DNA from 2 places in the Nocardioides sp. NPDC059952 genome. Region 1 is predicted to be linked to the other one. Evidence: riboswitches for the same ligand, from Rfam matches in the RefSeq annotation. Region 1 holds a riboswitch; the other holds the start of a gene.
The links. A riboswitch is a leader RNA that binds a small molecule or an ion and turns the genes downstream of it on or off. The one in region 1 is predicted to bind cyclic di-AMP.
Positions count from the first base shown of each region.

Region 1 (10,268 bases):
CAGCACGCTCGCCAGCGCGAAGACCGCCATCAGCATCGGGACGGCTTCGGGGGTGGCGTACTCGTCCTGGCGCCGGTAGGACAGCAGCAGGCCCAGCAGTCCGACGCCGGCGACCGCGCCGGCGGCACCGATGACCGTGCCGACCAGGACGTCGTCGTGCTTGGCATGGGCAAGCTCGTGGGCGACGACGGAGAGGACCGCCCCGCGCGCGGCGGCGCCCCGCTGCGAGTCGACGAGGTTGTCGTAGAGGACGACGCGGCGGGTGGAGCCGAATCCGGTGACGTACGCATTGAGAGAGGTCGTACGCCGCGAGGCGTCGACCACCAGGACATCGTCGACCTCGACGCCCTCGCGTTCGGCGATGGCCATCACCTCGGTGCGGAACTGGCCGCGCGGCAGCGGCTCGAAGTCGTTGAACAGCGGCTCGATGACGACCGGGTAGACGAACGAGCCGACCACGACGAGGGCAGCGACGAGGACAGCGGCGACGGCCGGCCACCAACGCCGGGCGAGGCGGATGCAGGCGAAGAGGGCGAGCAGCGCCACCGAGGTCGTCACGATGCCGACGACCTGGTTCAGCAGCGAGTCGCCCAGCCAGGGCCCCCAGGCTTGCCGGGAGAGCCCGTAGCGCATCTGCAGCCGGTGGATCGCCACCCCGAACGGCAGCGTCGCGATCCAGCCGAGCAGCGTGACCACAGCGACCGCGAGCACCACCCGGAGCAGCCACGGTCCACGCAGCCGCGCCACCAGACGCCGGCCCAGAGAGGTGAACCCGAGCACGCAGGCAACGACCAGCGATACGACGAGCGAGGCCCGGCTGATCCAGCGAGCGGTGCCGGAGTAGGCCAGCATCCGCTCCAGCTCGTCGGCCGTGAACACATCACGCTCGTCGGGCAGGTCGAGCGGGCCGCCCGGGTAGGGGTGCCACGGGATCAACGCCCAGGCGAGCACCACGAATGCCACCGCCCCGAGGACGAGAACCACCCAGGACGTACGTCGCGTTGCGCTCACTTCTGCCCCCGTCATCGAGCCGAGTGTGACAGATGGGTCCGCCAGCGGGCGGTCAGCTCGTCCTCCCCGAACCCGAAGCCGGCCTGCAGCGCCTTCTCCAGACCGATGCCGCGCCCGGTCTCCTCGTAGAGATCGACCAGAGCCTGCTCACCGCCGGCCTCGGCGAGCACCTCGCAGGCGAGCCAGGCGGCTTCGTACTCGGCACCGAAGTGCTCCGAGCGGGTGTTGAACTCGGCCTTGCCCGGCAGGTGGTCGGGGGCGCCGTTCTCGCGGACCTGGGCGAGGACCTGGCCGGCGGTCTTGGACAACGGCAGCTTGGTGTCGCGGAGCGCGACGTAGTCGGCGAAGCCCTCGACCAGCCACATCGGCCGGCTGGTGTTGGTCGCGGCGTCGGTGGCCGCGTGGGTGGCCTCGTGGGTGATGACGATCTGGGCGCCTGGCGCGTCGAGATCGCCGATGACGCCCTGGTTGACCCACACGTGCAGCGGCGTCCCGGCCTTCGTGGACCCGTCGACGGTCGCGGTCACCGCCGCGACGGCGGTGTAGGTCCCCGGCTGCGCGCCGAGCGCCGAGTCGAGGCCGTTCGCGGGCACCTCGAGGACCAGGCGCGGGTCCTTCCAGGCGACCACCTTGCGGACCCCGGCGACCGCGGCGGTGGCCAGCTCGGCGTAGCGGTCGGCGACCTCGGCGGGGGCCTGGGCGACCACGAGGGTGGAACCGGTGCGGCGCACCTCGACCGGGCCGCTGAGCCACAACGGCAGCCGGGTGCCTTGGGCCGCCGAGAACCCGGTGATCGCGCCCTCGGGGCCGAAGCCGACCTTCAGTTCCTCGGTCAGCGTCGGGTCGCCGGGGGTGCGCCACGACATCTCGACGTCGGCCGTCCATGAGCCGTCCGGGTCCACGTTGCCCGACTCCGCGACGTATCGCGCGGTGACGTCCCCGATGCCGATGGCCCGGGCGTTGCGCACCGCCACCGCGGCGGCGTCCTCCCCGTCGGGCTCCGCCCGATCGCTTACGCCCTCGACCAACGCCTGCAGCGAGGCCCGGGCAGCTTCCGTGTCGGCGCGCACGACCGGCTCAGCGGTCGGAGTCGGCGCGACGTACTCACCTCCGCCGGTCAGCCGCCAGCCGACGAACCCGGCGAGCAGCATCACCAGCACGAGCCCGGTCCCGATCAGGACCGGACGGGAAAGAAGAGAGCCGACCGTTCGCACCTGCGAACGATCGGCCTCTTCGGGGTCCTAGGTCAAACTCAGCCCGGGCGGACGGCGCCCGTGTAGGGCATCTCGTCCATCGGGGAGACCTTCACACCGGTGCTCGGGTTGGACGCGTGCACGATCATGCCGTTGCCGATGTACATGCCGACGTGGCTGATCGGGCTGTAGTAGAAGACCAGGTCGCCAGGGGCAAGCTGGTCGCGCGGGACCGAAGGGCCGCTGCTGTACTGCGCCGAGGAGGAGTGCGGGAGCCCGACACCGGCCTCGCCCCAAGCACCCATGGTGAGGCCGGAGCAGTCCCACGACGCGGTGCCGGTGGCGCCGTAGACGTAGGAGTCGCCGACCTGGGCGAGCGCGTAGTCGACGGCGATCTTGGCACGGCCCGACGGCGAGGGCAGGTTGCCCGGGATGCTGGTGTCGGCCGACTGGAACTCTTCGAGCTCGTCGGCCTCCAGCTCGTCGAGCTCGGCCTGGGCCGCCTCGAACTTCTTGTCGATCTCGCTCTTCTTCTGCTGCATGGTCGTCTTGACCTTGGCCATCTGGGACTTGGCGTCCTCGGTGGCCTCGCGGCGCACATGGAGGGCCTCCGCCTCGGTGTTGTACCGAGCCAGCAGGTCGGCCTGCAGCGCGTTGTAGGACGAGACGGTGGACAGACCGGCGAGGAACTCCTGCGGGTCCTCGGAGGTGATCACCTGGCCGACGGCAGAGACGTCTGAGCCCTCGAACTGCCGCAGCACGGAGTCACGGAGCTCGGCGCGGATCTTGTCGAGCTCCTTGCTCTGACGCTTCTCGTCGGAGCTGAGGTCCTCGAGCTGATCCTTGAGGTCCTGAAGCCGCAGCTTGGCGTTGCTGTAGTCCTCGTTGGCCGCCTCGGCCTGGGTGTAGAGCTTGTCGACCTTCTTGCGAACGTCGTCGATGTCAGGGTCTGCCTGGGCGGGGGTCGCTGCGGGAATGATCCCGGCGACACCGATGGCGGCGATGCCGGCTGCTCCGGCAATGAGTCGCTTCCGGTCGCGTGTCACGAGCGGACGGTCTCCTTGTGTGTAGTCGTAGACGCCTACCGGGTGAGCTGACGGGTTCAGGCACGACCTGCCCTACCACCGCTCCTCGATCCGGTCTCCCGGATCGCTCTTGCGGCGGATACACCCCAGATGATCGGTGTGGTTCCCCGGCTCCTGGCCCGCCCCGAAGCGGGCCTGGACTAAGCGCGACACCCGCGTGGGCCGGTTGACCCACTTCCACGAGCGCCAAGTTCCTGCGCACACTAGCCGACGCCATCCCCCACCTGCCAACCACCCACGCCCAAAAGTTCGGCTACATCCCTTCCACCATGCGCAGCGGCGGGACCAGACCACCCTCGGCCAGCACGTCGAGCGCCCGGCGCTCGTCGTCCTCGATGGTCAGCTCCGGAGGCGGCCCCAGCAGCACGGTGACCACGCAGTCGTGGCACGCCAGTCCACGCACGAGGCAGGTGTCACAGTCGATTCTCGTCGTCATGTGAGTGACGGTCTCACCGAGCACCGACATTTTTGCTTTCGTCCGGTTGCGTCCGGCGTGTCACCACCATCGCAGCACGGTATTCGAGGCGGCGATCGCGGCCCGGGTCCCTACACTTGGAACATGGAGGTCTCCACGTACGCGACGCTCCCCGACACGGTCCGGGGGCGCATCGTCGCGCTCACGGCCGGGGTGCTTCCCGACGTGGTGCGCCTACCGCCCGCGCTCAAGCGGATCGCCGACTTCGCGCCCGCCCGGCGCGCCAAGGCCGGCGGCGCGATGATCGCCTCGGTGCTCGAGGGGGACGACGAGGTCCGGGAGAAGGTCGGGAGCCAGCTGCGCCCGGCGTACGTCCTCGAGGATTCCTCCGACGACGTCGTCCTTCCCGAGGACCCGGCCGAGGCGGCCGCGGTCGTGTGGCTCATCCGCCCCGACGGCTGGGAGGTCTCGCTCAAGGAGGCCCTGGACCGGCTGGAGGCCGCCGCGGTGCCGGTGGTCGACGCCGAGGTGGCCCGCCTGCGCGGCAAGCTCGCCGCGGCCGAGGACGAGCTCCGCGAGGTGCGTGCAGACCGCAAGGCCCGCCTCGACGACCTCAAGGCCGACAACACCGCCCTGCGGCGCAAGCTCGGCGAGGCCCGGACCGCGGCCCGCGAGGCCGGCACCGGGCTGGACGAGGCCCTCAGCGAGGCCCGCACTGCGCTCGCCCGCGCCGAGGACGAGCTCGCCGCACGTGACCGCCAGCTGCGGCAGCTCCGCAGCCAGATCGACAAGCTCGAGCGCGAGGCGGCCGCCGAGCGACGCTCGTCCAAGACGGACCGGGAGGACGCCTCGTTGCGCGCCCGGTTCCTGCTCGACACGCTGCTCGACGCGGCCGGAGGCCTGCGTCGCGAGCTGGCGCTGCCGCCGGTCACCGGCACCCCGGGCGAGCGGGTGGAGGCCGAGCTGGCCTCCGCGGACGCCGCCGCCGGTGCCGGGGTCACCAGCAGCGCCCACCTGGAGCAGTTCCTGGCGATGCCGCGGGTCCGGCTGATCGTCGACGGCTACAACGTCTCCAAGGCGCTGTGGCCCGACTCGGCGCTCGATGCCCAGCGGCTGCGGCTGCTGCGGGCGATCGCGCCGATCGCCGCCCGCACCGGCGCCGAGACGACCGTCGTCTTCGACGCCCACTCCGCATCCGTTCGTCCCACCGCCGTGCCTCCACGCGGCGTCAAGGTCCTCTTCTCCCCCGAGGGCGTCATCGCCGACGACGTCATCCGCGACCTCGTCGACGCCGAGCCCGCCGGCCGCGTCATCCTGGTCGCCACCGACGACGCCGAGGTCGTCAAGGACGTACGCCGCGCCGGCGCCCGCACCGTGCCGCTCTCCTCGCTCTCGCCGCTGCTGGCCTGATCACACAGGGTTCCTGCGCCGAACCCACCTGATTCGATAGGTTCTGCGGACATTCGAATCATCGGGAGTGGGAGACCAGCGCGTGCGGCACGCCCTCAACACGATCGCCAGGATGGTCCTGTGCGCCGTGGGATTCGTGATGTCCCTCTACGGCACCGTCCGGCTCGACGGCCTCGGGTCCGTGGGGTTCGGCGACCTGATGCGCAAGCCCGACCTCTGGATCGCGGCCACCGGCGGGCTGCTGACCGCGATCGCGTTCGTCGCGCTCGGTCGGTCGCAGGCTCCCCCTGATCCCCGGCCGCGCCGGACCGCCCCCGAGAGCCCGGAGAAGCCCGAGGCGCCTGAGAAGCCAGAACAGCCCCAGGTCCCCGAGAAGCCCGACAACGGCAACACCAGCGACAAGCTGAGCCTGTTCGAGGTCGTCGGCCTGGCCGCGGGCGGTGTCATCGGGTCCGGCTGGCTCCTGGCGGTGCCCACCCTCCACGAGAGCCTGGGCGAGGCCGCGCTCCTCGGCTGGGCCGCCGGCGGCGTACTCATGCTCACCATCGCGGTGGTGATGGTCGAGTTCGGCCTCATCTCGCAGCGTACGGGCGGGCTCCTGTTCCACCCGCACGACGCCTTCGGGCCGTTGGTGGTGATCATCCTCGCGGCGTCGCTGTGGATCTCCTACGCCATCAACCCGGCCGCCCAGGCGGCGGCAGCGGTCAACGGGCTGGCCGAGGTCGTCCCCGCGCTGGCCGGCGAGGGCGGACTCACCCGGGTCGGCTCCACGCTGGCGGTGCTGGTGACCGCCGCGATCATCGCCTTCGTCCTGCTGCCCCGGCGGTTCGTCCTCCGTACGAACGCCGCCCTGACCCTGCTCAAGATCGCCATCCCGGTGATCTTCGTGGTGTGCCTGGCGCTCGCCGTCCCCGCTCCCCTCACCGGCCCGGGTCCGGCGGCCGGGCCGACGTCGACCGGTGTGCTCAGCGCGCTGATCACCAGCGGCGTGATCTACGCCTACATCGGCTTCCAGGCACCCCTGGACGTGACCGGCGAGGTCCGGGGCGGCCGTCGCGAGGTGGCCAGGCGGGTGCGCTGGGCGGTGTACGGCACGGTCGTCGGCTCGTTCCTGCTCTACTCCGCCCTCCAGCTGGTCTACGCCGAGCACATGGCCGGCTCCGGGGCCGAGCACGGCACCTCGTACGCACGCCTGACCGACACCGCGACCCTGGCCGGGGCGCCGCTGGACTGGCTGGTCGTGCTGGTCCGCCTCGCCGCGATCATCGCCCCGATCGGGTCGGGCATCGTGTTCACCTACGCGCTGAGCCGCGAGGTCTACGCGCTCAGCGCGGAGAGGTACGTCCCCAGCGGCCTCCACGAGCCGCGGGCCTCCCGGCTCCCGGGCCGCACCAGCGATTCCTTCTGGCTGATCCTGCTCGTGAACCTGGTGCTCGCACTGGTGGTCCTGGTGGCGGTGGGCGGCGACTGGCAGACCCTGGCCGTGCTCAACACGATCCCGATCCTGATCCTCTACGCGGTCACCTGCGTCGTCCTGGCGGTCCGCTCGGAACTGCTCGGGACGGGTCTCCAGCAACTGCTCCCGTTCGCGGCGTACGCGGCCTTCGTCGTCATCGCGCTGGTCGTCAACGAGTCGGCGTGGGACCGGGTGTGGAAGGGCGTGGCGGTGATCGCCTGGGGGTCGCTCGTCCTCCTCGTCCTCCCCTGGCTCCATCATCTCCGGGTCCCCGGCCTGGGCTGGTACGACGCGAAGAACCACGGCGCGCGACTCTTCTCCCGCGACCCGGCGAACCGTCCGTTCCTCGTGCTCGCGCTGTATCTGGTCGCGCTGACGCTCCTGAGCGCGGTCCGCCACCGGATCGACGACGACTCCGTCTGGAGCGTGTGGAGCCTGCGCGCCCTGGTGATGATCGTCGCCTCGGGCGCGTTCGTCCTCCTCGTCGGCGCCGGCCGCCGCTACCTGCGGGAGACCCTCACGTCGACCCGGCCCTGACCCATTCGGCCTCTTCTTCCTGGCCGGCGGCGATGAGGGTCTCGACGACGGCGTCGACCCGGGCCCGGTCCTGCCACCGCCCCACCGAACGACGCAGCACCCCGGCGCGGCTCGCCTCCGGGTAGCGGTGCAGGCGCAGCCGCGTGGTGATGCCGACGATGTCGGTGGGCGTGACGCTCTGCGCCTGGTCGAGATAGCGGATCAGCAGCCGGTCGGCCGCCTCGGCGAGCTCCTTGCGCAGAAGCTGGTGGGCGGTCTCGGCGATCGTCGGACCGGCGCCACGGCGGTTGATCGCCTCGTCCGCGAGGTGATGCCACGAGGTGCGCACCGCGTCGGTGAACCCGGCCGACTCGAGGGCGGCGAGGCACTCGGCATACCAGGCGACGTACGTCTCCTCGGTCGGCGCCGGGTAGACGAGCAGATCCTCGGCCAGCCTCCAGCCGACGTCGGCGGCGACGGCCGACCGGCCACGCCTGCCGACCCGGGCGGGTACGTGCCCGAGCAGACCCACGATCTCCTCGGCGGGACGGAGCCGGACCAGGGTCGCGGCCTGCCGCCGAAGGTCCTCGCCCAGCGTCCTGCCGTGGCCGTCGGCGAGGTAGGCGGCGATGCCCTCCACGACGGCGGACGCCATCGGCTCGCGGTCCGCGCCCTCCGGGGTGAGCACCCAGTGGAGCAGGCTCCGCGTGGTGTCGGCGGACGGCTGCGCCCACGACCACCGGTCGAGGAAGTCGCCGAGCCGCTCGATGTGGCCGCTGTGAGCGAGCGCGCGGACGAGCATCGCCGCTTGGGCCTCGTCGCCCTCCTCCATGAGGGTCTCGCAGATGCGTTTGAGGTTCGTCGGCGTCGCGTCGCCGGCCAGGGCCGTCAGAAGGCTGTCGCGGCCGGGCCCCCGGCTGCCGCGCAGCAGCAGCACGACGTGCTCGCGCGCCTCCTCGGCGTTCTCGCTGCCGTCGAGGCGCAGCTTGAACCAGTCCTCGAGCACGCGGCCGCCCGGGCACAGCTCCCAGAACGCCGCGACGAGATCCTGCTGTTGCGCAGGACCGGGCGCCCGGCCGAGGTCACCGACCGCGCCGAGGGTGCGCCAGAGCAGGTCCAGCGCGATCTCACGCAGTCTCGGGCTGGCGTCCAGCGCGACGTAGAGCAGGGCCTTGTCGAGGTTCGAGCGACCGCTCGACGGGGCCGCGAACTGCTTCACGGTGTCGTTGACCAGGTCCGGCGCCCCGAGCAGGTGCAGCGCGCGCAGGAAACGGGCGATGTCGGGGACGGTCCGCTGCCGGAGCACGTCGTGGATGACCGCGTAGGCGATCGAGGCGTCGTGCTCGGTCTCGATCGCGAGCCGGGCCGCGTCCTCGGGCGGGCGGTGCAGCGCGGCGGCCGCGATCAGGATCACCCGGTCCGCGGCGGACTCCAGCGAGGTCGCCACGGCGGCCAGGTCGCCGTCCGCGAGCCTGCCATAGGCATGCAGCGCCTGGACCGCGATCGCAGGATGGCCCTGCGTACGCAGCTCCGCGAGCCAGGCGACGAACCGGTCGACACCCTGGCCGGAGACCCGGGCGAAGGCGTTGTCGATCAGCTTCTGGGTGTTGAGGACCTCGTCTGCCTTGGCACCGTCCAGCACGGTGACGTACTCGACCAGGCCCGCCAGATCGCCCGTCAGGGTGTCGAGCACACGCTCGTTGAACCGCAGCGCCGCCGCGTGCCCGTCCTCGCTCAGCAGCATCCTCGCCTGCTCGCCGGCCTCGGCCGGCTCGACCTGCAACGAGCCCGAGCGGGCGAACCAGCGCGCCCAGGGACGGTCCTCGTTCCCTCCCGAGGACCCGTCGTTGCCGCCGTTTCTCGCAGCGATGACCCACACCTCCCAATGTCAGGTGCGCCACACCCTAGTGGCGAAGCACTGTCGGTGGCACTCGCTAGTGTGTTCGCATGAGTAGTAGTTCGGCGGTGCGTGAGGCGCGGAAGGAGATGCGTGCCCGTGCCGTCGCCCGGCGCCAGCGTGAGCAAGCCACCGGCGGCTGGGAGGCCCAGCGGGGCTTCGACGAGCTCGGCAGGCCGCTACGCGACCTGACCTTCTGCGTGGTCGACCTGGAGACCACCGGCAACAGCCCGGACAACGGCGGCATGATCACCGAGATCGGCGCGGTGAAGGTGCGTGGCGGCGAGGTGCTGGGCGAGTTCCAGACGCTCGTCAACCCCCACACCGGCATCCCGCCCTCGATCGCCGTGCTGACCGGGATCACCAACTCCATGGTCGCCTCCTCCCCCACCATCGAGTCGGTGCTCCCGGCGTTCCTCGAGTTCGCCGAGGGCTGCGTGCTGGTCGCCCACAACGCCCCCTTCGACGTGGGCTTCCTCAAGCACTTCGCCGCCCAGCAGGAGCGGCCCTGGCCGCGTTTCGAGGTGCTCGACACGGTGAAGATCGCCCGCCGGGTGGTCACCCGCGACGAGGCGCCCAACCACAAGCTCGGCTCGCTGGCCCGGGTCTTCGGCTCCCCCACGACCCCCAACCACCGCGCCCTCTCCGACGCCCGCGCGACCGTCGACGTCCTCCACGGGATGATGGAGCGGCTCGGCAACATCGGCGTGCAGACCCTCGAGGACCTCTCGGTCTTCTCCGCCAAGGTCACCACCGCCCAGCGCAAGAAGCGCCATCTGGCCGAGGACCTGCCCCACGCCCCCGGCGTCTACCTGTTCAAGGACGACAAGGGCAGACCGCTCTACATCGGCACCTCCAAGGACCTCCGCACTCGCGTACGCACCTACTTCACCGCCTCCGAGACCCGCTCCCGGATGGGCGAGATGGTCGGGCTGGCCGCGACCGTGCAGGGCATCGAGTGCGCGACGGCGCTGGAGGCGGGGGTGCGCGAGCTGCGGCTCATCGCCGAGCACAAGCCGCCCTACAACCGCCGTTCGCGACGCCCGGAGAAGATGCACTTCGTCAAGCTCACCCAGGAGCCGTGGCCCCGGCTGTCGCTGGTCAAGCAGGTGCTCCTCGACGACGCCGACTATCTCGGCCCGTTCGGCTCCAAGAAGGTCGCCGAGAAGGCCCTCCAGGCGCTGCACGACACCTTCCCGATCCGGCAGTGCGCCGACCGGCTCCCGCTGCTGCCCCGCAAGACCCCCTGCGTCCTCGCCGAGCTCCACCGCTGCCTGAGCCCGTG
Region 1 covers NZ_JBHWLY010000116.1:934-11,201, reverse strand. Annotated here, with positions in the region: gene ACFV9G_RS28860 (M48 family metalloprotease) at 1-1,026, opposite strand, end outside; gene ACFV9G_RS28855 (hypothetical protein) at 1,023-2,225, opposite strand; gene ACFV9G_RS28850 (NlpC/P60 family protein) at 2,264-3,250, opposite strand; cyclic di-AMP (ydaO/yuaA leader) riboswitch at 3,268-3,446, opposite strand; gene ACFV9G_RS28845 (hypothetical protein) at 3,543-3,725, opposite strand; gene ACFV9G_RS28840 (NYN domain-containing protein) at 3,849-5,114, shown strand; gene ACFV9G_RS28835 (APC family permease) at 5,182-7,107, shown strand; gene ACFV9G_RS28830 (hypothetical protein) at 7,088-8,965, opposite strand; gene ACFV9G_RS28825 (DEDD exonuclease domain-containing protein) at 9,073-10,268, shown strand, end outside.

Region 2 (19,321 bases), on a different contig from region 1:
CGGCTTCGCGTCCGTCGGCTCCTCCGCGGAGCCACAGCCGGTCAGGACCAGCCCCGCGGCGGCCAGCGTCGCCGCTGCTCGCAGGAAGAACCCCGGGCGGGACGTACGCATCATCAATCTCCATCTGCATCGGCTCACTACCAAGACGAGTGACAGACGGTAATCGTTGCGCCCAACCAGGCCGCGCCCGGGGTTGCTTCGTCGAAGAACTCAGGCGACCGTGGCGCCGCCGTCGACATAGAGGGTCTGGCCGGTGATGTAGGACGACTCGTCGCTGGCCAGGAAGGCGGCAGCGGCAGCGATGTCGGCGGGCTCGCCGACGCGCTTGACCGGGTTGGCGTCGGCCGAGAGCCTGCGGAACTCGTCGACGTCGAGACCGAGGCGGGCCGCGGTCTGGTCGGTCATCTCGGTGGCGATGAACCCCGGCGCGATCGCGTTCACGTTGACGCCGAACGGGCCCAGCTCGAGCGCGAGGGTGCGGGTGAAGCCCTGCACGCCGGCCTTCGCCGCGGAGTAGTTGGCCTGCCCGCGGTTGCCGGTCGCCGAGGTGGAGGAGACGTTGATGATCTTGCCGTACTTCTGCTTCACGAAGACGCTCTGCGCGGCCTTCGACATCAGGAAGTGTCCCTTGAGGTGGACGTTCATGACCAGGTCCCAGTCGTCCTCGGTCATCTTGAAGAGCAGGTTGTCGCGGGTGATGCCGGCGTTGTTCATCAGGATGTGCAGGCCGCCGAGCTCCTCGACGACGCGGGCCACCGCGGCCTCGGTGTCCTCAGCCTTGGCGACGTTGGCGCCGATGCCGACCGACTTGGCACCCTCGGCCAGCGGAAGCTTGGCGGCGGCCTCAGCGGCAGCCGCCTCGTCGAGGTCGATGATCGCGACCGAGGCGCCCTCCTCGGCGAAACGCGTGGCGACTCCGAAACCGATCCCGCGCGCTGCCCCGGTGATGACTGCGACGCGTCCGTCGAAACGACCCATGACTCAAACTCCTTTGGTTGTGACCGGGCCCACGAACACGTGCGGCCCCCGCCGACAATAGCGAGGGCCGTACGTCATGTCGCGAGGTGTCTACTGATTGGTAGGTTCTACCGATTCTTCAGCCAGGCGTCCCGCGCGGCGACTCCCAGGTCGGGGTGGTCGGTGAAGAACGCGTCGACACCGGCGTCGAGGTAGGCGCCGACCTCACAGGCCAGGTCGCCGATCGCGATCGGGTCGGTGCCCTTGCGGCACTCCACCGGGAGGTTCTTGTTCTCGGCGCGCATGGTCCAGATGACGGTCGGCAGCCCGACGCGTTCGGCCCGGCGGGCGAGGTCGGTGGGCTCGCCGAGCGTGTTGTCGGTGGTGCGCGGGATGAAGTAGTACTTGTAGGGCGCCACCTGGTCGGCGTACTTCTTGATGCTGCGCAGGCCCTTGTCGGTGACCAGGTAGTCGTTGGTCACACCGGTCCCGGCAACCACCTGGTCGTAGGGGGCGCCGCCGAAGTCGACCAGCTGCACCAGCTTGGTGTCGACCATGCGGTTGAGGTCCTTGAGGTTGCTGACCTCGAAGGACTGGATGACCGCCGCGGCGCGCTTGCCGCCGAGGCCGTGCCGCTTGAGGCTCTTGGCCAGCGGCTCCTCGAGCGAGAGACCGATCGAGTCGAAGTACGTCGGGTGCTTCGTCTCCGGGGCGACGCCGATCGTGCGGCCGGTCTCGGCTTCCTTCCTCTCGACCAGCTCGAGGACCTCCTCGAAGGTCGGCACCTGGAAGAGGCCGTCGTAGGCGGTGTTGGCCGGGCGGTCACCCGGGATCCGCTCCTTGGCGCGCAGCGTCTTCAGCTCGGCGAGGGTGAAGTCCTCGGTGAACCAGCCGGTCAGCGCCTTGCCGTCGATGGTCTTGGTCGCCTTCCGGCCCGCGAACTCAGGGTGCGCGGCGACGTCGGTCGTGCCGGAGATCTCGTTCTCGTGCCGGGCGACGAGCACGCCGTCCTTGGTCGAGACCACGTCGGGCTCGATGAAGTCGGCACCCTGCTGGATGGCCAGGTCGTACGCCGCCAGGGTGTGCTCGGGACGGTAGCCCGAGGCACCGCGGTGCCCGAAGACGATCGGCTTCGACGTGTGGTGGTGCTTGCCTGCGTGGACGGTGGCGGCGCCGGTGTCGACACCGGCGGCGGTCGCGGGGCTCGAGACCAGGACGGTCCCGGCGGCGAGCGTGGTGGCCAGGGCGAGGACGACGCGACGCATACGGGTGGTGGGGTTCAACGTGGTCATGCCCCGATCCCACCGGCCCCGGAAGTACCTGGGCCGGTGGGCGGGTGAACGTCTCGTGACGATCTGCCGAAGCGCCTCAGGCGGCATCGGCCAAGTCTAGGGAAGAGGCACGCCGCCCGCCGATGACTTCGCGGAGCACGTCCGGTTTGTTGGTGATGATGCCGTCGACACCGCGGTCCAGGACCGCGCTCATGGTCTCGGCGTCGTCGACCGTCCAGGAGTGGATGTGCATCCCGAGCGCGTGCACCCGGGCGACGTAGCCGGCGTCGAAGGAGCCGAAGTGCGGGTTGATCTGGTCGGCCCAGGTGTAGCTGTCCAGGTCCGCATAGGCCGGGGTGCCGAGCAGGCCGACCGGCATCTCGGGCTGGACGCGCTTGTAGGTCCGCATCGAGTCGAAGTCGAAGCTCTGCACCCCGAGCCTCCCGGCACGGACCGCGGAGCGTACGTAGCCGGGGAACGAGTCGAAATCGGCCGCGACCTGCTTCTCGATGCCCGGGTAGAGCTCGGGCGACTTGAGCTCCATCAGGATCCCGGACCGCGACGGCCGCACCAGCCGGACCATCTCCTTCAGCGTCGGCACCTTCTCGCCCTGGTACTCCTCGCTGAACCACGAACCCGCGTCCAGCGTCCTGATCTCGGCGAGCGTGAAGTCCTTGACGTTCCACGGCGAGCGGCCGGGGAAGCGCTGCTCGACGTCGGTGGTGCGCGACAAGGTGGTGTCGTGCATCAGCACGAGCTCGCCGTCCCTGGTGGCCTGCACGTCCGACTCGATCCAGTCGGCGCGCTGCTCGATGCCGAGCGCGAAGGCGGCGAGGGTGTTCTCCGGGGCGTACGCGCTCGCGCCGCGGTGGGCGGTGATGGTGATGTGGTCGGCTCGGTGGGCCTCGACGGCGTTCACCGCCACCGGAACGATCATCGTGCCTGCGGCCAGCGCGATGCCGGCCAGGGTCGAGGTGAAGGTCTTGGACGCGACGGACGACAGCGACATTGCGCACTCCCGAGATCAGTGGACGACAACTGATCTCGAGTGAATCGGTCACCGCCGACCTCCCCCCGACGGGCTGATGGCCGAAGCCGTACGCCTCGGTGAACTCGGTTCGGGGCCCGCCGCTCGGCATCGACCTTGCCGCCCGCTATGGCAGAGGGTCCGACCTTGTGACTACTTCACAAGGTCGGACCCTCTGTCATAGCGGATGGTCTCGGCGTTGGCCCGCCAGTCATTGCATGTAGCGCGCGATCGGATGGGTCCAATCGGCAGTGCAGTAGTAGGTCTGCAGGGCGTACCCGCGGCCGATGTCCAGATCCGCGGCCGACTGGCTGAGACGCCGGTCGTCGTAGGAGGTCTTGCCCGCGTCCTCGATCGGCCGCCAGATCTCGGTCCCGTCCCACTCGTCCTCGAGCTGGATCAAGGCATCGAGGGCAGCTCCGCACTTGCATCGGAAATAGTCAGGACCGGCAGGACCCCAGAACGACGCTGAACCCGCCCAGCCGCCGACCTTGATGCCTTGGGCCACCGCGAGCAGGTTGTAGGTGTAGGTCGGATCCTCGCCAAGAGCCTCGCAGCGCTGGACGGCCTCGACGAGTTCTGTGGGCAACCAGTCGACCGTCGGATACTCGGTGATCTGTTCCGGGTTGACGACGCACCGCGCTGGAACGATCTCCGCCCACATGCGTTCGTGGGGCGGCGCAGGCGGGTCTGCCAGCACCGTCTTGACGTCCGAGGATGCTCGCCAGAACACCTGGAGATGCCCGTCCGCCGTATGGTCGTCCGCCTCGATCCCCAGCGTCGGACACCACATCATCTGAAGCAGGTCGGCGCCAGGCGGGTGCGGGAGGGAAGGAGCATCTCGCAAATACACCTGTACACCCGCGATGAGCGGAAGCGGATCTGGGCCGTCCTGGTCGAGCGCATGCTCGCCGGGGCACAGCGGCCAGGGCTCATCGGCAGGCCACAGCATCGGCCCGCCGACCGAGCTCTCGAGCACAGTCGGGCTGCCGGGGCGCGGATGCAGCCTGGCCGCCTGTCGAGCCAGCCCGACGATCCGAGGATCGATGCCCTCGAGAGCCACCGGACGCGCACTGGTGGTCAGACTAGGCACGTCAATCTCCTCCGATGGTCGAGCACGTTTCGCGGCGCGCGGATCTTTCCACACCCTCTCCGCTCACGCCAGTCAGCCAAGCACTGCGCGCAGCCGGTCGGCGTACTCCTTCTGTTCGCCGTCGCCGTACTTGTGGCGGGGCCAGAAGAAGCCCTTGAGGCCGTCGCCGCGGGTGCGGGGGACGACGTGCAGGTGGAGGTGGGGGACGGACTGGCTGACCACGTTGTTGACCGCCACGAAGCTGCCCTGGGCACCGAGCCCGTCCACGACCGCGGCGGCCAGCCGCTGGGCGTTCGCGACGAAGCGTTCGTGCAGGTCAGGAGGGAGATCGAGCAGGGTCGCGAGGTGCTGTCGCGGAACCATCAGGATGTGCCCCTTCTGCACCGGCCGATGGTCGAGGAAGGCCAGAAAACCCTCGTCCTCGAAGACCACCTCGGCGGCCAGGTCACCGCTGACCACGTCGCAGAAGACGCAGCTCACCGCTCATCTCCCCACGAGAGCGTCGCGATCACGAGATCGACGGTCGGCAGGGCCAGATCGGCGAGGTCGGGGTGCGGGAACGAGTAGATCAGCCGCGACTCGTAGAGCCGGTCGGGCGAGGCCACCCACCGCTCCCCCACCGTCGTGGTCTCGGCCTGCAGCGGGTGCCGCACCATGCCGAAGGGAGCCGGCCGGCTCAGCGCGACCGCCAGCCCGGCCGGGCGCCGCCCGACCCGCTGCAGCCAGTAGGCCAGGAAGGCCGCGTTCTGCTCGGCAGCCGCATCCTTGGCGGCAGCCATCCACCGTGCCCAGTCCGGCTGCTCGACCCTGGACCGCTGCACCTTCGGGAGCACCTTGGCGGTCAGGTCGGCGAGCTGATAGTCGCGTACGTCCCCGTCGGACATGTCCACGACATACCACTCCTGCGCCTTCGGCAGCCGCAGGTCGACGTGCGGCTTGGGGCCGAGGGTCTTGAGCACGTCCTTGATGCCCGAACGGAACCGGTTCGGCCCGGCCGGGTCGAAGGTGACGTACGCGATCTCCTCGATGTTGGCGGTGAGGAACTCACGCAGCCCGTCGGCGTTGCGCAGCTGTGCGCGCCGGCGGGTGTCCTCGGCGAGGAAGGTCTCCAGCGCCTCCTGGGAGGAGAAGAGCATCGCCTCGTACGGTGGCCGGTTGCCGCGATCCCCGGGAAAGACCCTGATCCGGGCCTCGTCGAGCTGGGGAACGACAACCTGCCCCGTACGCAGCGCGGCCCCGACCGCGTCGGCGTCGGCGGCGGCGAGCGCCACCTCCAGCGCGCGGTTGCGGTAGCCGTCGGGATTCATTCCCCGAGGTTAAGCCCCGTTTGCCGCCGCTAATGGCACGACACGGCATCCGGGCCGCACGGCATGATCTCCCGGGCAGCGACCCGGCCGCTGACCGGAGCGTCGAAGTGGTGCAGGTCGCCCGAGCCGTACGTCCACCGCATTCCGTTGTTGCGCATCGCCCGGACGACGCCGTGGCTGGTGCTGCGCCAGGCCACCCGCGGGTGGGAGCGCGAGGGCCACCACCTGTTGGGCACGTAGCCGTCGCGCGACCGGTAAGGGTTCTCCCAGGGGTTGACGTCGAGGGAGCGACCGTAGGAATGCGGCGAGCGCACACCCGGCCGGCCGACGACGTTGCGACAGTTGAAGGCCGAGGTGTTGTCGGCGTCCATGGACGCGTAGTCGTTGCCGCCACGCAGCGTCCTGGAATAGCCGAACCGGTCGACTCGATACATCCGTCGGATCGGGTAGCGGCCGGCGTACATCGCGGTCAGGGCGTTCTTCATGCGGCCCACCGAGTCTCGGTGGGCGATGATCTCGCCGCGGCGGCGGTAGCCGGAGTAGTCCCAGTAGTTGATGCGCAGCAGCCGCAGGCTAGCCCGCCCCACCGGGCAGCCGCTGTGCCAGGAGACGCCGACCATCGAGCGCCACACCCCGTCGGAGATGCTGGTGACGACGCCGTTGGCACCGCTCCCGGTGGCACGCGGCTGGGCCGGTGGGTTGCGTCTCGGCTTCGGGGCGGCGCTGGGCAGCCGCACCGGGGCCACCGGCGGGACGTTGTCGAGCCGGTAGTAGTTACTCCACGCCGCGTTCACACCGACGACGGCACTCGAGTTGGCCCGCCAGATGGTGTCGTAGCGGGGACGTACGCTGACGCTGGCACGCCCCTCGGCATTGGTCGTCACCGCCGTGTGAAGAGCGTAGCCATCGGCGCCCGCCGTCTTGGTGTAGAGCTTGACCCGGCTGCCAGGGACCGGCCGGCCACCAGGCGTGCGCAGGGTGATCGTGATCGTCGAGCTCCGCTCGTCGACCACCGTCCCGGGACCGGAGAGCCGCAGGACACCGTCGACCGCCGCCGACGCAGGCACGCTCCACAGGAGCGTGACAACACATGCCAGAACAATCCCGACCCAGGCGAATCTACCCATCCCCATGAACCGAGTGTGGGATGACCTAGGACACCCCGCCAGTCCAATTCGTGTATCCGGGCCTGTTCGAGATCTCGCCGCCGAGATCTCGAACAGGCTCTCAGGTCAGGCCTTGGCTGCTACCCCGAGCCTCGCGGGGGTGTCATCGTCGCAGGTCGCGAAGAAGTTGCCGACCTCGTCGACCATGTGGCTGAACGACTCCGCAGCGAAGAGCACCGGCTGGTAGTGGGTGATGTCGTAGTCGACCGTCGCCATCTGAGCGAAGTCGATCGGCCGCACCTCCACCTCGTGCATCTCCTCGATCTCGCCGTAGGAGGAGAGCAACCCGGCCCCGTACGCCTTGATGTCACCGTCCTCGTGGAGCACGCCGAACTCGATCGTGAACCAGAAGACGTCGGCCACGACCTGGAGCGCCTCCCTGGTCTCGACGCGACGCGCGGCGGCGCCGGCGAGACGCTTGACCTCGGCGACCTGCGGGTCGGCGAGGAGGTTCCCGTGGCCGATCACCTCGTGGATGATGTCGGGCTCCGGGGTGTAGAGCGGCACGGCGTGGTGACGCAGATACTGCGTCGAGTGGAACTGCCCGTCGGCCAGGCTCCCGTAGAACTCCTCCAGCGGGACGATCCCCGCGGCCGGGACGTACTCGAACCCGGTCAGCGGCTTCAGTCCGGCGCTGACCTCGTCGAGCTGTGGCACCCGGTCCTGCGGCAGGTTGAGCGACTCGACGGCCGCGATGAAGTTGCGGCAGGCGTACTTCGCGTGCAGCGGTGCGATCTCTCGGCACACCGTCCGCCAGATCTCGTTCTCCGTCTCGGTGTAGTCGATCCGGGGCACTGGCTGCCCCGGCTTCCAACCGAGCGCCGCGCCAGCGATCTCGCTGCGTCGTGCCCGGTAGTCCTGGTCTGCGAACCCGGGGTGGTTGTCCCCCAGATGCACCTCGACCTGCCCATCCTCGCCCACGGTGACGGGTGAGTAGAGCTGTCCTTCCTCGAACATCCTTACCTCCATGTGACGTACGCCTCACAACCCTATCGCGCACGCAACAGAAGTCATCCCGCCAGGGAGGTGAACAACCGGAAGTCTTCCGCCGACAGCAACGGGTCGGAGACACCAGCCCCGCCATCAGGGGTGCGGGTGGCGAAGCCCCCGCCTCCGCGCAGCATCAACGACGCACAACTAAGGGGGTGCGGGGGATATCCCCCGCCGCGACGCGAAGCGTCGCCTATAAATGACGAACCGACGTGGCCCTCCATCTGGAGGGCACACGTCGGCCAAAGGTTCGTGGAGCTGCGGGGAATCGAACCCCGGTCCTCGAGCGCCGTGCCAGGTCTTCTCCGGGTGCAGTCTGTGGGTGGCGTTCTCTCGTCCCCGGGGCTCGACGCAGACACGTCCCCGACAGGCTCAGCCGACTAGATGTCCCTCATGCCCCGTCGGCATGTGCATGAGGTGGAGTCTTCTAGATGACGCCTGGGTCCGAGCCGAAGACGGATACTCGGTCAGACGCTTCGATCACCGCGTCAGGCGGCGAGAGCGAAGGAACTGCGCTTAGCGTTGGCAGTTATTGGTTTCCAGCGATCGTTTACGAGATGACGCTGGCTCCTCGACCCGCTTCCCCTGGGAGCAACGTCCCAAGTCGAAACCGATCAGCCCCTTTTGAGTTTTCAATGCCCGTGGTGCAGGCAGTAAGAGAACACTACAGCCCCCGGCGGGCATTCCCCACTCGGTTATCCGGTCATGCCCTTGAGCTTGCGACCGACCTCGACCTCGGCCTCCCGCTTGGCCGTACGCTCGGCGATGGTGTTGCGCTTGTCCCACGACTTCTTGCCCTTGGCGACGCCGATCTCGACCTTGGCGCGACCGTTGAGGAAGTAGAGGGCGAGGGGGACGACGGTGAGGCCCTTCTCGGAGACCTTGCGCTCGATCTTGTCGATCTCGGCGCGGTGCAGGAGCAGCTTGCGCTTGCGGCGAGCGGCGTGGTTGGTCCAGGTGCCGTTGAGGTATTCGGGGATGTGGATCCCGTGGATCCAGGCCTCGCCACGGTCGATGTCGACGAAGCCGTCGACCAGGGAGGCGCGACCCTCACGCAGCGACTTCACCTCGGTGCCCTGCAGGACCATGCCGGCCTCGTAGGTGTCCTCGATGTGGTAGTCGTGTCGCGCCTTCTTGTTCTGCGCGATCATCTTGCGCCCCTGCTCCTTCGCCATTCCACCATTCTCTCAGGCGCACGGTCATGACCGCGAAACGTTTAGCGCCCGAGTCACAGACCCAACATGGGCATCGGGTCGACGATCTCGCCGTCCTTCAGGATCATGAAGTGCAGATGGCACCCGGTGGACCAGCCGGTCGTGCCGGCGAGCCCGATGACGTCCCCACGCGCGACGGTGTCGTCGACGTCGCTGCGGTACGCCTCGAGGTGGTTGTAGACGGCCGTGTAGGAGTGCCCGTTGATCTTCCCGAGGAACAGGTGCAGGCGGTTCCCGTACGCGTCGTTCCACTCCTGCGCGATGACCGTGCCCGACTCGGCGGCCAGCAGCGGCGTGCCACAGGGGGCGTGCAGGTCGACGCCGTCGTGCAGCTTGTACTCACCCGTGGTCGGGTGGGTCCGCATCCCGTAGGGCGAGGTCACGTAGGAGTCGGCGACCGGCATCTTCAGCATGCCCACGAGCGTGTCGACGGTCCGGTTCCGTGCGCCCTCGGCGAGCGCAGCGATCTTCTTCTCGAGCGCCGCGTCCTGCTTCTCGAGCTCGGCGAGGACCTTGCGGTCCTCCTCCGCCAGCTCGGCGGCCTTCTTCTTCGCGGCGGCGGTCCGCGTCACGAGCGCGGCGATGTCGTCGCGGGCCTCGGCCACGCGGCGCCGGAGCCGCTCGACCTCGGCGACCTTCCTGGCCGCGGTCTGCTCGGTGGCCGCGACGGCGGCGGTGGCCCTGCGCTGGCCGCGCTCACGGCGGGCGACCAGCCGCTCCCCGGCCTCGAGCCGCTCCATGGTGCTGGCCTTCGAGGAGGTCACCGCGTCGGTGTAGTTGCGCCGCCGCATGAGTTCCTCCAGCGTCGCTCCCTCGAGCAGCGCCGAGAACTCCTCGAGCCGCGGGTCACCGACGGCGGTGAACTCCTCCAGGATCGTGTCGCGTAGGTCCTCCCGCGACTCGGTCGCCCGTTTCCGGGCCGTCCGGAGATCCGTACGCGCCGCCTCGAGCACCGCCCGCTGCCGCTCCAGGGACGCCTCGGCACGTCGATGCGCGCGGGCGGCCGCCCGCAGGCGTACGTCGGTCTTCTTCAGGCGATTCCGGGCGCCGGCCAGCTTCTTCTGGGCCGAGGCGAGGGCAGTGGTGGCTCCTTGCAGGGCGTCGCTGGAGTGCTCGACGGCGTGCTGGGCCGCCTCCTTCTCCTTCTCGATCTGATCCTGCTGGTCCTCGAGCGAGTCGTCTGCTCGGGCGATCGGGGTGATCAGCGTCCCGGCGAGCACGCAGCCGATGAGCAGTGCGATCAGGGGACGGCTGCGGCGGATGGCGCCGAGTCGCGCGGGGTACAACGGATTGCCTCCGGTGGCAGTGGGGGTGACCGGACGAGCAGGAGACGATACCCCCGCGGGTTCAGCCGTCCAGAGTCAGCCCACGCCCAGAGTCAGCCCAGCAGCGGCATCGGGTCGACCGGGGTCCCGTCGCGCAGGATCGTGAAGTGCAGGTGGCAGCCCGTGGACCAGCCGGTGGTCCCGGCGTACGCCACGGTCTCACCGCGCCCGACGGATCCCGAGCGCCTCGCGTAGCTCGAGATGTGGTTGTAGACGGCGGTGTAGGAGTGCCCGTTGACCTTGCCGAGATACAGGTGCAGGCGGTTGCCCCACACGCTGGAGTACGAGGTCGAGATGATCTGCCCCGAGTCGATGGCGAGCAGCGGCCGGCCGCAGGGCGCGTGGAAGTCGGTGCCGTTGTGCAGCGAGACGTAGCCGTAGATCGGGTGCTTGCGGATGCCGTAGGGCGAGGTGACATAGGTGTCGGTCACCGCCGGCCCGAAGAGCCCGCCGACCGACCCGACGTTGCGGTCGGTGCCGGAGCCTGCCGAGGCGAGCGACCGGATCTTCGTACGCAGCGCCGACTCCTCGGCCTCGAGCTCGCGCAGCTCGGCGGCGTCCGCCGCTCTGGCCGCCTCGGCCGAACGCTTCGCGGTGGCTGCCTGGGCGGCCAGCGTGGACATCTCGGCGTGGGCCGCGGCGGCCTGGTCCCGGAGCAAGTCGACCTCGGCGACCAGCTCCCGGGCCTTCTTCTCCTTGGCGGCGATCGCGTCGGTCGCCTCCTGCACCTCGCCCTCGCGGACGACGAGCATCGTCTCGGTCGCCTCCATCCGCTGGAGGGTGGCGTCCTGGCCCGCGGAGGCCGCGTCGACGTACGTCTGCTGGCGCATCAGGTCCTCGAGGGATCCTCCGGAGAGCAGCGCCGCCGCCTGGGCGAGCCGCGGGTCTCCCCCGGTGAACCGGGTCAGGATCGCGTCGCGCATCTCCTCGCGCTGCGCCTTCACCTCGGCCTGGCCCTCGGCGAGCTCCCGCTTCGCCTCGGCGAGCAGCAGCCTCTGCTCGGCGAGCTCGGCCTCGAGCTTGGTGTGGGCCGCCTGCACCTCGACGAGCCTGGCGTTGAGCTCATCGAGACGGGTCTGGGCCCGGTCGAGCTTCTTCCGCGCCGCGTCGTACGTCGCCGAAGCCTCACGCAGCCCCTTGCTGGAGTGCTCCAGGTCCTCGGCGGCAGCCTTCTGATCCCGCTGGACCTCCCGCTGCTCCTGCTCGAGCCGGTCCTTCTCATCCGCAGCGGACGGCAAGGAGGGCGAGAGCAGGACGGTAGCCACCACTGCGCAGCTGAGCGCAGCAGCCAGCCGACCGGCACGGGGGAAGACGCGCACGGATCAACCTCGGTCTGTGGGAAGTATTACCGACAGACCGTAGGCGATCCGGATCAGACCTTGATGTATTTCCTCGTGAGCAAGAGTGTCGGGACGAGCGTGAGCAGGATGCCGAGGAGGGCGACGATCGCGAAGGAGCTGAAGAACTCCTCCCAGCCGACCCACTGGGTCACCGCGGTCGAGGAGAGCCGCTGCTCGACGCCGAAGTACATCACCGCGGCCAGCGCGATCCCGGACAGCCCGATCCCGACCAGGGCCACCACGAGCGACTCCAGGAGGAACGGCAGCGCGATGTAGAGGGTCGAGGCACCCACCAGTCGCATGATCCCGATCTCGCGACGGCGGGCGAAGGCTGCCAGCCGGATGGTGTTGGCGACCAGCAGCAGCGCCGCGATCACCAGCACGATCGCGCCGACCAGCGCCGCGCTCTGCAGCCCGTCGACAGCAGCGAGGATGGGCCCGGTGACCTCGTGGACGTCGCCGACGTGGTCGATGCCGTCCAGGCCGGCGACAGCCTCGATGATCTCGGCGGAGTGGTGCGGGTCGGTCATCGTGACCCAGTAGGACTCCCACATGTCGCTGGACTTCACCACCGGGTCGGGACCGCTGACGCCTTCGACGTCGAGAGCCTGCAGCCGCCCGTAGGCCTGCTCCTGGCTCTCCTCCTCGATCTTGTCGACGTACCTGTTGTCCTTGAGGGCGTCGGTGATGACCTGCTTCTGGCTGTCGTCGACGGCCCCGGCGCACTGCGGGTTGCGGTCGTTGGCGCCGTTGCACATGTAGAAGGTGATCTGCAGCTCGTCGCCCCAGACCTCCTCGGTCAGCTGGGCCTGCTCACGCAGCAGCAGGCCGACGCCGGCGAGGGTGAGCGAGACGAGCAGCGTCAGGGCCACCGCGACGTGCATCGACAGGTTGCGGCGTAGCCCCTGGCGGAGCTCGGTGAATACATAGCGCAGCTGCATGGCGGGTCGAGAAACCTTTTCTGGTCGTGAACCTGGTCGGGCGAGGGGTCCGGCTGAGCGCCGAAGGCTAGAACTGGGCCCCGTAGCCGCCCTGGACCTGGTCGCGTACGAGGTGCCCGTGCTCGAGCTCGATGACGCGCTTGCGCATCTGGTCGACCATCTGGACGTCGTGGGTCGCCATCACGATGGTGGTGCCGGACCGGTTGATCCGGTCGAGCAGACGCATGATGCCGACGGTGTTGCCGGGGTCGAGGTTACCGGTCGGCTCGTCGGCGATCAGGATCATCGGCCGGTTGATGAACGCGCGGGCGACGGCCACCCGCTGCTGCTCCCCGCCGGAGAGCTCGTCGGGCATCCGGTCGCCCTTGCCGTCGAGACCGACCAGCTCGAGCGTCTCCGGGACGCGCTCCCGGATCTCGCGGTTGGAGTGACCGGTCACCTGCATCGCGAAGGCGACGTTCTCGGCCACGTTCTTGTTGGCGAGGAGGCGGAAGTCCTGGAAGATCGTGCCGACCTGGCGCCGCAGCCGCGGCACCTTCCAGCCGGCGAGCCGGTTGATCTCCTTGCCGGCGACATAGACCCGGCCGGTGGTCGGGCGCTGCTCACGCAGCATCAGCTTGAGCGCCGTCGACTTCCCCGAGCCCGATTGGCCCACGAGGAAGACGAACTCCCCCTTCTGGATGTCGATCGAAAGGCTGTTGAGGGCGGGGCGCGCCTGCCCTGGGTAGGCCTTGCTGACCTTCTCGAAGCGGATCACCGCACCGAGGGTAGTGCAACGGTGGCTGGGCTCAACACTTCGGCTCTGAGATACCTGCCCCTGTACTCTGACGAAGTGCGCTCTGCAGTCCGGATCCTGATCGGTGCCGTAGTCCTGACCGCGATCGCGGTCGGGGTCGGCGTGCTCACCCTGAAAGACGACGAGCCCGAGGTTCCCGAGGTGAAGGGCGACCTCAGCACCGCCGACACCACCATGATGCAGGTACGCCGCGGCGCGTTCTGCGACCGCGTCCCGACCGAGGATGCGACCGCGGCCCTCGGCGGCGCCGCCACCGAGAAGAAGGCCTACGGCGACGGCGACCAGACCGCCATCTCTGGCGAGGTCAACGACGTCTCCCAGGAGTACGGCTGCATCTGGACCGGGCCGGAGGGCTCGGCCACCTCGGCCCGGGCCTGGGTCTTCGCCCCGCCGGTCACCCTGGACTGGGCCACGCAGATGACCAAGAACGTGCCCAAGGGCTGCAAGGCCGCGTCGACCCCTGCGTACGGGAAACCGTCGGTCACCCTCACCTGCACCGACGCGAAGAAGCAGACGAAGGTGGTCTACCGCGGCCTCTTCGGCGACGCCTGGCTCTCCTGCGAGCTCACCGGCAAGGCCGGCGAGGCGCCCGCGACGGTCCAGAAGCGCGCCTCGCGGTTCTGCCTGGTGACCCTCACCGCGGCCGCCGCCTGACCTCTGCCGTCCTCGACCGGGGCTCCGATTCCGGCGCGTCGTTTGCACCGACGCAAAGTCTAGTGCTTTAATCGACTTAGTCGCTCGGGTCGGGTAGGCACCTCACCGGGCGGCGCGCGACGCCGCGGGCACTGAGTCAGAGCAGAGCCGGCCGGCGAGAGCGGGTGGGGTCCTTAGGGATGGGGATCCCACCCGCGACGCGGGACGCGTCGCATCCGGCGCAGCGACGACGCGGGACGCGAGCCAGGCCAGGACGGTCTCGGCGAACTCGGCGGGCTGGTTGCGATGCACGAAGTGACCGACGTCGAAGTGGACGAGGTCGGCCTCCGGAATCCGCTGGGCGACCTTCTCCAGGTCCGACTGCGGGATGTGGCTGTTGCCGCCACCGGCCACGATCAGGGTCGGCATGGGCAGCAGCTCGAGCTGCTCCCACATCCACGCGTCGTACATGGTCGCCTCGACCAGCAGCGACGCGATGCACTCCCAGTCGTGGCGCATCGGCCTGGCCGCGCGGCCGGGCGACCTGCGCTCGCGCGGCGCGGGTGGCACCACGTCCTCGATGATCAGCCGCGAGACCAGGTCGGGTCGGTGCATCGCGACCAGGAGGGCGACGTTGCCGCCGGTCGAGTGCCCGACGACCACGGCACCCGAGATCCCGAGCGCCTCCATCGCCACGATGACGTCGTCGGCGATGAGCCGGTGGGAGTACTCCGAGGCCCAGTCCGAGTCCCCGTGCCCACGCATGTCGAAGGCATGCACCCGGTGGTCGGCCGCGAACGGCGGCACCACACCCTGCCACCGCGTCGCGCTGCCACCGAGCTCGTGCAACAGCACCATCGGCACCCCGTCCTCGGGGCCGTAGGCGTCATAGACGTACGTCGCCCCGCGGCCCGGGAGTGGAAGCCTGGTGCGCGTCAGCGCAACCATGAGGTCAGTTCTGCTCGGCCTTCTCGGCGCCACGGCGCCACCGGATGCCGGCCTCGAGGAACCCGTCGATGTCACCATCGAAGACCGCCTGCGGGTTGCCGACCTCGTAGGTCGTACGCAGGTCCTTGACGATCTGGTAGGGGTTGAGGACGTAGTTGCGCATCTGGTCGCCCCAGGAGGCGGCGACGTCGCCCTTGAGCTCCTTGAGGTGCGCCTCCTCCTCGGCCTTCTTCAGCGCGAGCAGCTTGGCCTTGAGGACGATCATCGCGGCGGCCTTGTTCTGCAGCTGCGACTTCTCGTTCTGGCAGGAGACCACGGTGCCGGTGGGGATGTGGGTCAGCCGGACCGCCGAGTCGGTGGTGTTGACCGACTGGCCACCAGGGCCCGAGGAGCGGTAGACGTCGACCTTGATGTCGTTCTCGTCGAGCTCGATCTCGTCGGTCTGCTCCAGCACGGGCACGACCTCGACCGCGGCGAACGAGGTCTGGCGGCGACCCTGGTTGTCGAACGGGCTGATCCGCACCAGGCGGTGGGTGCCAGCCTCCACGGAGAGGGTGCCATAGGCGTAGGGAGCGTGGATCGCGAAGGTGGCGGACTTGATCCCGGCCTCCTCGGCGTAGGAGGTGTCGAAGACCTCCACCGGGTATTTGTTGCGCTCGGCCCAGCGGACGTACATCCGCATCAGCATCTCGGCGAAGTCGGCGGCGTCGACGCCACCGGCGCCGGAGCGGATCGTGACCAGGGCCTCCCGGGCGTCGTACTCCCCCGCGAGCAGGGTGCGGATCTCCAGGCTCTCGACGGCCTTCTTCACCCGGCCCAGCTCGGCCTCGGACTCGGCGAGCGTGTCGGCGTCGCCCTCCTCCTGGGCCATCTCGACCATCAGGCCGAGGTCCTCGATCCGGGTGTGGAGCTCGGTGAACTTGTTGAGCTCGCCCTGCAGCAGGGAGAGACGGCCGGTGACGCGGGTGGCGTTGTCCTGATCGTCCCAGAGGTCGGGCGCAGCGACCTGCTCGCCGAGGTCGGCGATCTCCTTGCGCATCGCATCCAGGTCCAGCACCTGGCCGATGGTCTGCATCGTTGCCTGGAGCTGCTTGATCTCGGTGTCGAATTCGGGGCCTGCCACGTCTTACAGGTTACTTGACGCGTGGTGCTGCACCCGATTCGACGGCCCCCCAGATATGCGCTCGCCCTCCGGCATGGGGAACCGGAGGGCGAGCGCCAGGGGGATGTCGCAAAAAGCGGTCAGGCCTGGTGGGTCGAGCCGGCGAACCAGCCGTCCCAGGCAGCCTCCTCGCGAACGCTCGCGCCCGGCTTGGGGGCGTGCAGCATGATCGCCTGTCCGTTCTCCCAGCGCAGGAAGATACCCACGTGGTAGACGGGGCTGCCCCAGAACATCAGGTCGCCGCGCTTGATCTGGTCGTTCGGGACCGTCGGCAGCGCAGCCGCCTGGTCCCGCGAGACCCGGGGAAGCTCGATGCCGGCGGCGCTGAAGGCGTACTGGGTCAGGCCGGAGCAGTCGAACGAGCTCGGACCGGTGGCACCCCAGACGTACGGGTCGCCGATCTGCTCCGAGGCGACGCTGATCGCCCGCTCGATCTTGCCCTCCTGGCTCGCGGCGAAGGCCTTCGCCTCCGCCTCGGCCTTCTTCTTCGCCTCGGCGGCCTTCTTGGCGGCGATCGCTGCCTTGCGCTTCGCCTCGGCCGCCTTGCGGGCGGCCTCGGCCTTGCGCTCCTGCACCTCGACAGCCCTCTCGAGCTGCTTGATGTCGGTGAGCATCGCCGTGGGGGTGGCCGAGGCCTCCAGGGTCGGAGCCTCCACCACCTTGGCCGGCTCGACGGTGGAGGTCTCGTGGGAGACCGGGGCGGCGTTGGCGGCGGGCACCGCCACCAGGGCACCGGCGGCGATGCCGCTGGCGAGGGTGACGCGGCCGACGAACTTGCCGTGGGCCCTGAGCGTCGTCCTGAGCTTGTCGAAGGGAGATCCTGCGATCGTCCGGGCGATCGAGACGTTCGGCGACCGGAACGGCCGGGGCGCGCCTCGATGGGCAGGATGAGATACGGACTTGGACATGCGTGAGTTCCTTCCCACGCCTGCGAGGTGAGCTGTCGGGTTCGGGCTAGAAGGTTGCCCGGCCATCCTGCGATGGCTTCACCCCAAGCGACCGTCCGAGTTAGTCGCGTGGAACTTGGGTCCCCCGCTCCTGTCCCATACGTACTGCTGAGTGTGAGGGTAAAGGGGGTTCAGTAGTCGGGGCCGGCGTCCGGAGGGACAGGATTCGGCGTGTACCGGGGCCGGTCGTGCGTTGTGCACAGCCCAACCAAGGTGACATGCCAACCAAGCCGGATCCAAGCCCGAACGGTCGAATCTGGAGCACATCCGGCGTGTTCACGCGTGACTTTGCCCTGGTTTGTGAAACATCTCACGCGCCGAACACGCATATGACACCGTGTCGAACTTGCGTTTACTCCGCTGCTTCGAGCCGGAAACCGACGCCGCGGACCGCGACGACCTTCTCCTGCACACCGGCCGCCTCGAGCTTCTGGCGCAGGCGTCCGACCGTGACGTCGAGCGTCTTGGTCGAGCCGTACCAGTTCTCGTCCCAGACCTCGGCCATCAGCCGGTCACGGGAGACGACCTTGTCGCGGGAGGCGGCCAAGACGGCCAGGAGGGCGAACTCCTTGCCGGTCAGGGTCACCTCGCGCTCACCGGCGTAGACCCGGTGGGCAGCCACGTCGATGCGCAGGGCGTCGTCGTCGGCGCCGGGCTCGACCGGACCCGAGCGGCGCAGGAGGGCGCGGACCCGCGCCTGGAGGACGGCCAGCGCGAACGGCTTGGCCAGGTAGTCGTCGGCACCGGCGTCGAGCCCGACGACCAGGTCGATCTCGGCGTCACGGGCGGTCAGGATCATGATCCCGCCCTCGTAGCCGTTGTCGCGCGCGGCCTTGCAGACCTCGAGCCCGTCCATGTCCGGGAGGCCCAGGTCGAGCAGCACCAGCTCGGCGTCGTAGGGAGGCGCCAGCAGCTCCAGGGCCTTCTTGCCGGAATCGACCCAGGTGACGTCATAGCCCTCACGCTGGAGCGTGCGCACCAGGGGAGCAGCGATGTCCTCTTGGTCTTCTACGACAAGCACGGAGTTCGACATGAAGAGAACAATAGTTACAGCCCCGTAGGGCTTGTGAAGAGATCCCCCCTTTCAGATAAGCGCGTGATCACATTGTTAGGTCCGAGCTGGTCGATACCGAGCGGATCCTCGGCCCCTTCCGTGACCTCGTCCCAGGTGACCGGGGCCGCGACCGTCGGGATCTCCTTGCCACGCAGCGAGTAGGGGCAGATCGTCGTCTTCGATCCCGAGTTCTGCGACCAGTCCAGGAAAACCTTGCCTGACCTGCGACTCTTGGTCATCGTCGCGGTCACCTTGCTCGGGTGGGCCTTCTGGAGGTCCTCGGCGATCTCCTTGGCCAGCGCCGTGGCGACCTCTGGCTCGACCGGCTCCGGCAGGGCGGCGTACAGGTGCACGCCCTTGCTCCCGCTGAGCACCGGCGTCGCGGCGAGGTCACGGGCGCCCAGCGCCTCGCGCACCAGCAGCGCCACCTCGCAGCACTCCTGCAGGCCGGCGGGCTCGCCGGGGTCGAGGTCGATCACGATCCGGTTCGCCCCGGCCGGGGTGCCGTCGGCGCCGACCGTCCACTGATGGACGTGCAGCTCCAGCGCGGAGAGGTTCGCGGCCCAGGTGAGGGCGGCGAGGCTGTCGAGGATCGGAAAGGTGAGTGTTCCCTCCTTGTGGTCCGCGGTTCGGGATCCCGTTGTCGGAACGGTGACGGTGCGTACCCAGCTGGGCGTGCCGGCCGGTGCGTTCTTCTCGAAGAACGACATGTCGCCGATGCCGTGCGGCCAGCGGATCCTCGTCACGGCGCGGTCCTGGAGCTGCGACAGCAGCGCGGGCGCGACCTGGGCGTAGTAGTTGAGCACCTCGCCCTTCGTCATGCCCGTGCGCGGATAGAGCACCTTGCTGAGGCTGGTCAGGGTCAGCACCCGGCCGTCGACCTCGACGCGTACCTCTTCGCGTTCGACCATCACAGATCCTCCGGCTCGATGTCCTCGCGGATGCCGATGAAGCTCGGCTGCCGCAGCCGGCCCTTGTAGCTCGCCGCCGCGAAGGCGGTGCCGTGGGTCTCCACTTCGACGACGAGGAAGGGCTCGACCCAGTGGGTGCCGCGGGCGTCGACCGGCGGCACTCCCCCGTCGGGGTCGACGTCGGGTCCGGCGAAGGGGTTCCGGCCGGTCTCGCGGAGCAGGTCGCCGAGCCGCTGGGC
Region 2 covers NZ_JBHWLY010000035.1:5,183-24,503, forward strand. Annotated here, with positions in the region: gene ACFV9G_RS16860 (DUF3048 domain-containing protein) at 1-111, opposite strand, end outside; gene ACFV9G_RS16865 (SDR family NAD(P)-dependent oxidoreductase) at 211-978, opposite strand; gene ACFV9G_RS16870 (glycerophosphodiester phosphodiesterase) at 1,086-2,249, opposite strand; gene ACFV9G_RS16875 (glycerophosphodiester phosphodiesterase) at 2,326-3,237, opposite strand; gene ACFV9G_RS16880 (hypothetical protein) at 3,467-4,348, opposite strand; gene ACFV9G_RS16885 (HIT family protein) at 4,421-4,828, opposite strand; gene ACFV9G_RS16890 (hypothetical protein) at 4,825-5,655, opposite strand; gene ACFV9G_RS16895 (M15 family metallopeptidase) at 5,685-6,722, opposite strand; gene ACFV9G_RS16900 (phenylalanine 4-monooxygenase) at 6,888-7,778, opposite strand; RNA gene ssrA (transfer-messenger RNA) at 8,062-8,433, opposite strand; gene smpB (SsrA-binding protein SmpB) at 8,507-8,986, opposite strand; gene ACFV9G_RS16915 (peptidoglycan DD-metalloendopeptidase family protein) at 9,040-10,311, opposite strand; gene ACFV9G_RS16920 (peptidoglycan DD-metalloendopeptidase family protein) at 10,404-11,669, opposite strand; gene ftsX (permease-like cell division protein FtsX) at 11,723-12,631, opposite strand; gene ftsE (cell division ATP-binding protein FtsE) at 12,699-13,388, opposite strand; gene ACFV9G_RS16935 (hypothetical protein) at 13,464-14,081, shown strand; gene ACFV9G_RS16940 (alpha/beta fold hydrolase) at 14,184-15,008, opposite strand; gene prfB (peptide chain release factor 2) at 15,013-16,131, opposite strand; gene ACFV9G_RS16950 (C40 family peptidase) at 16,251-17,078, opposite strand; cyclic di-AMP (ydaO/yuaA leader) riboswitch at 17,084-17,256, opposite strand; gene ACFV9G_RS16955 (response regulator transcription factor) at 17,470-18,150, opposite strand; gene ligD (non-homologous end-joining DNA ligase) at 18,165-19,082, opposite strand; gene ACFV9G_RS16965 (DNA ligase) at 19,082-19,321, opposite strand, start outside.
Region 2: linked by a shared signal. The riboswitch ahead of ACFV9G_RS16950 (C40 family peptidase) and the one ahead of ACFV9G_RS28850 (NlpC/P60 family protein) in region 1 are both predicted to bind cyclic di-AMP.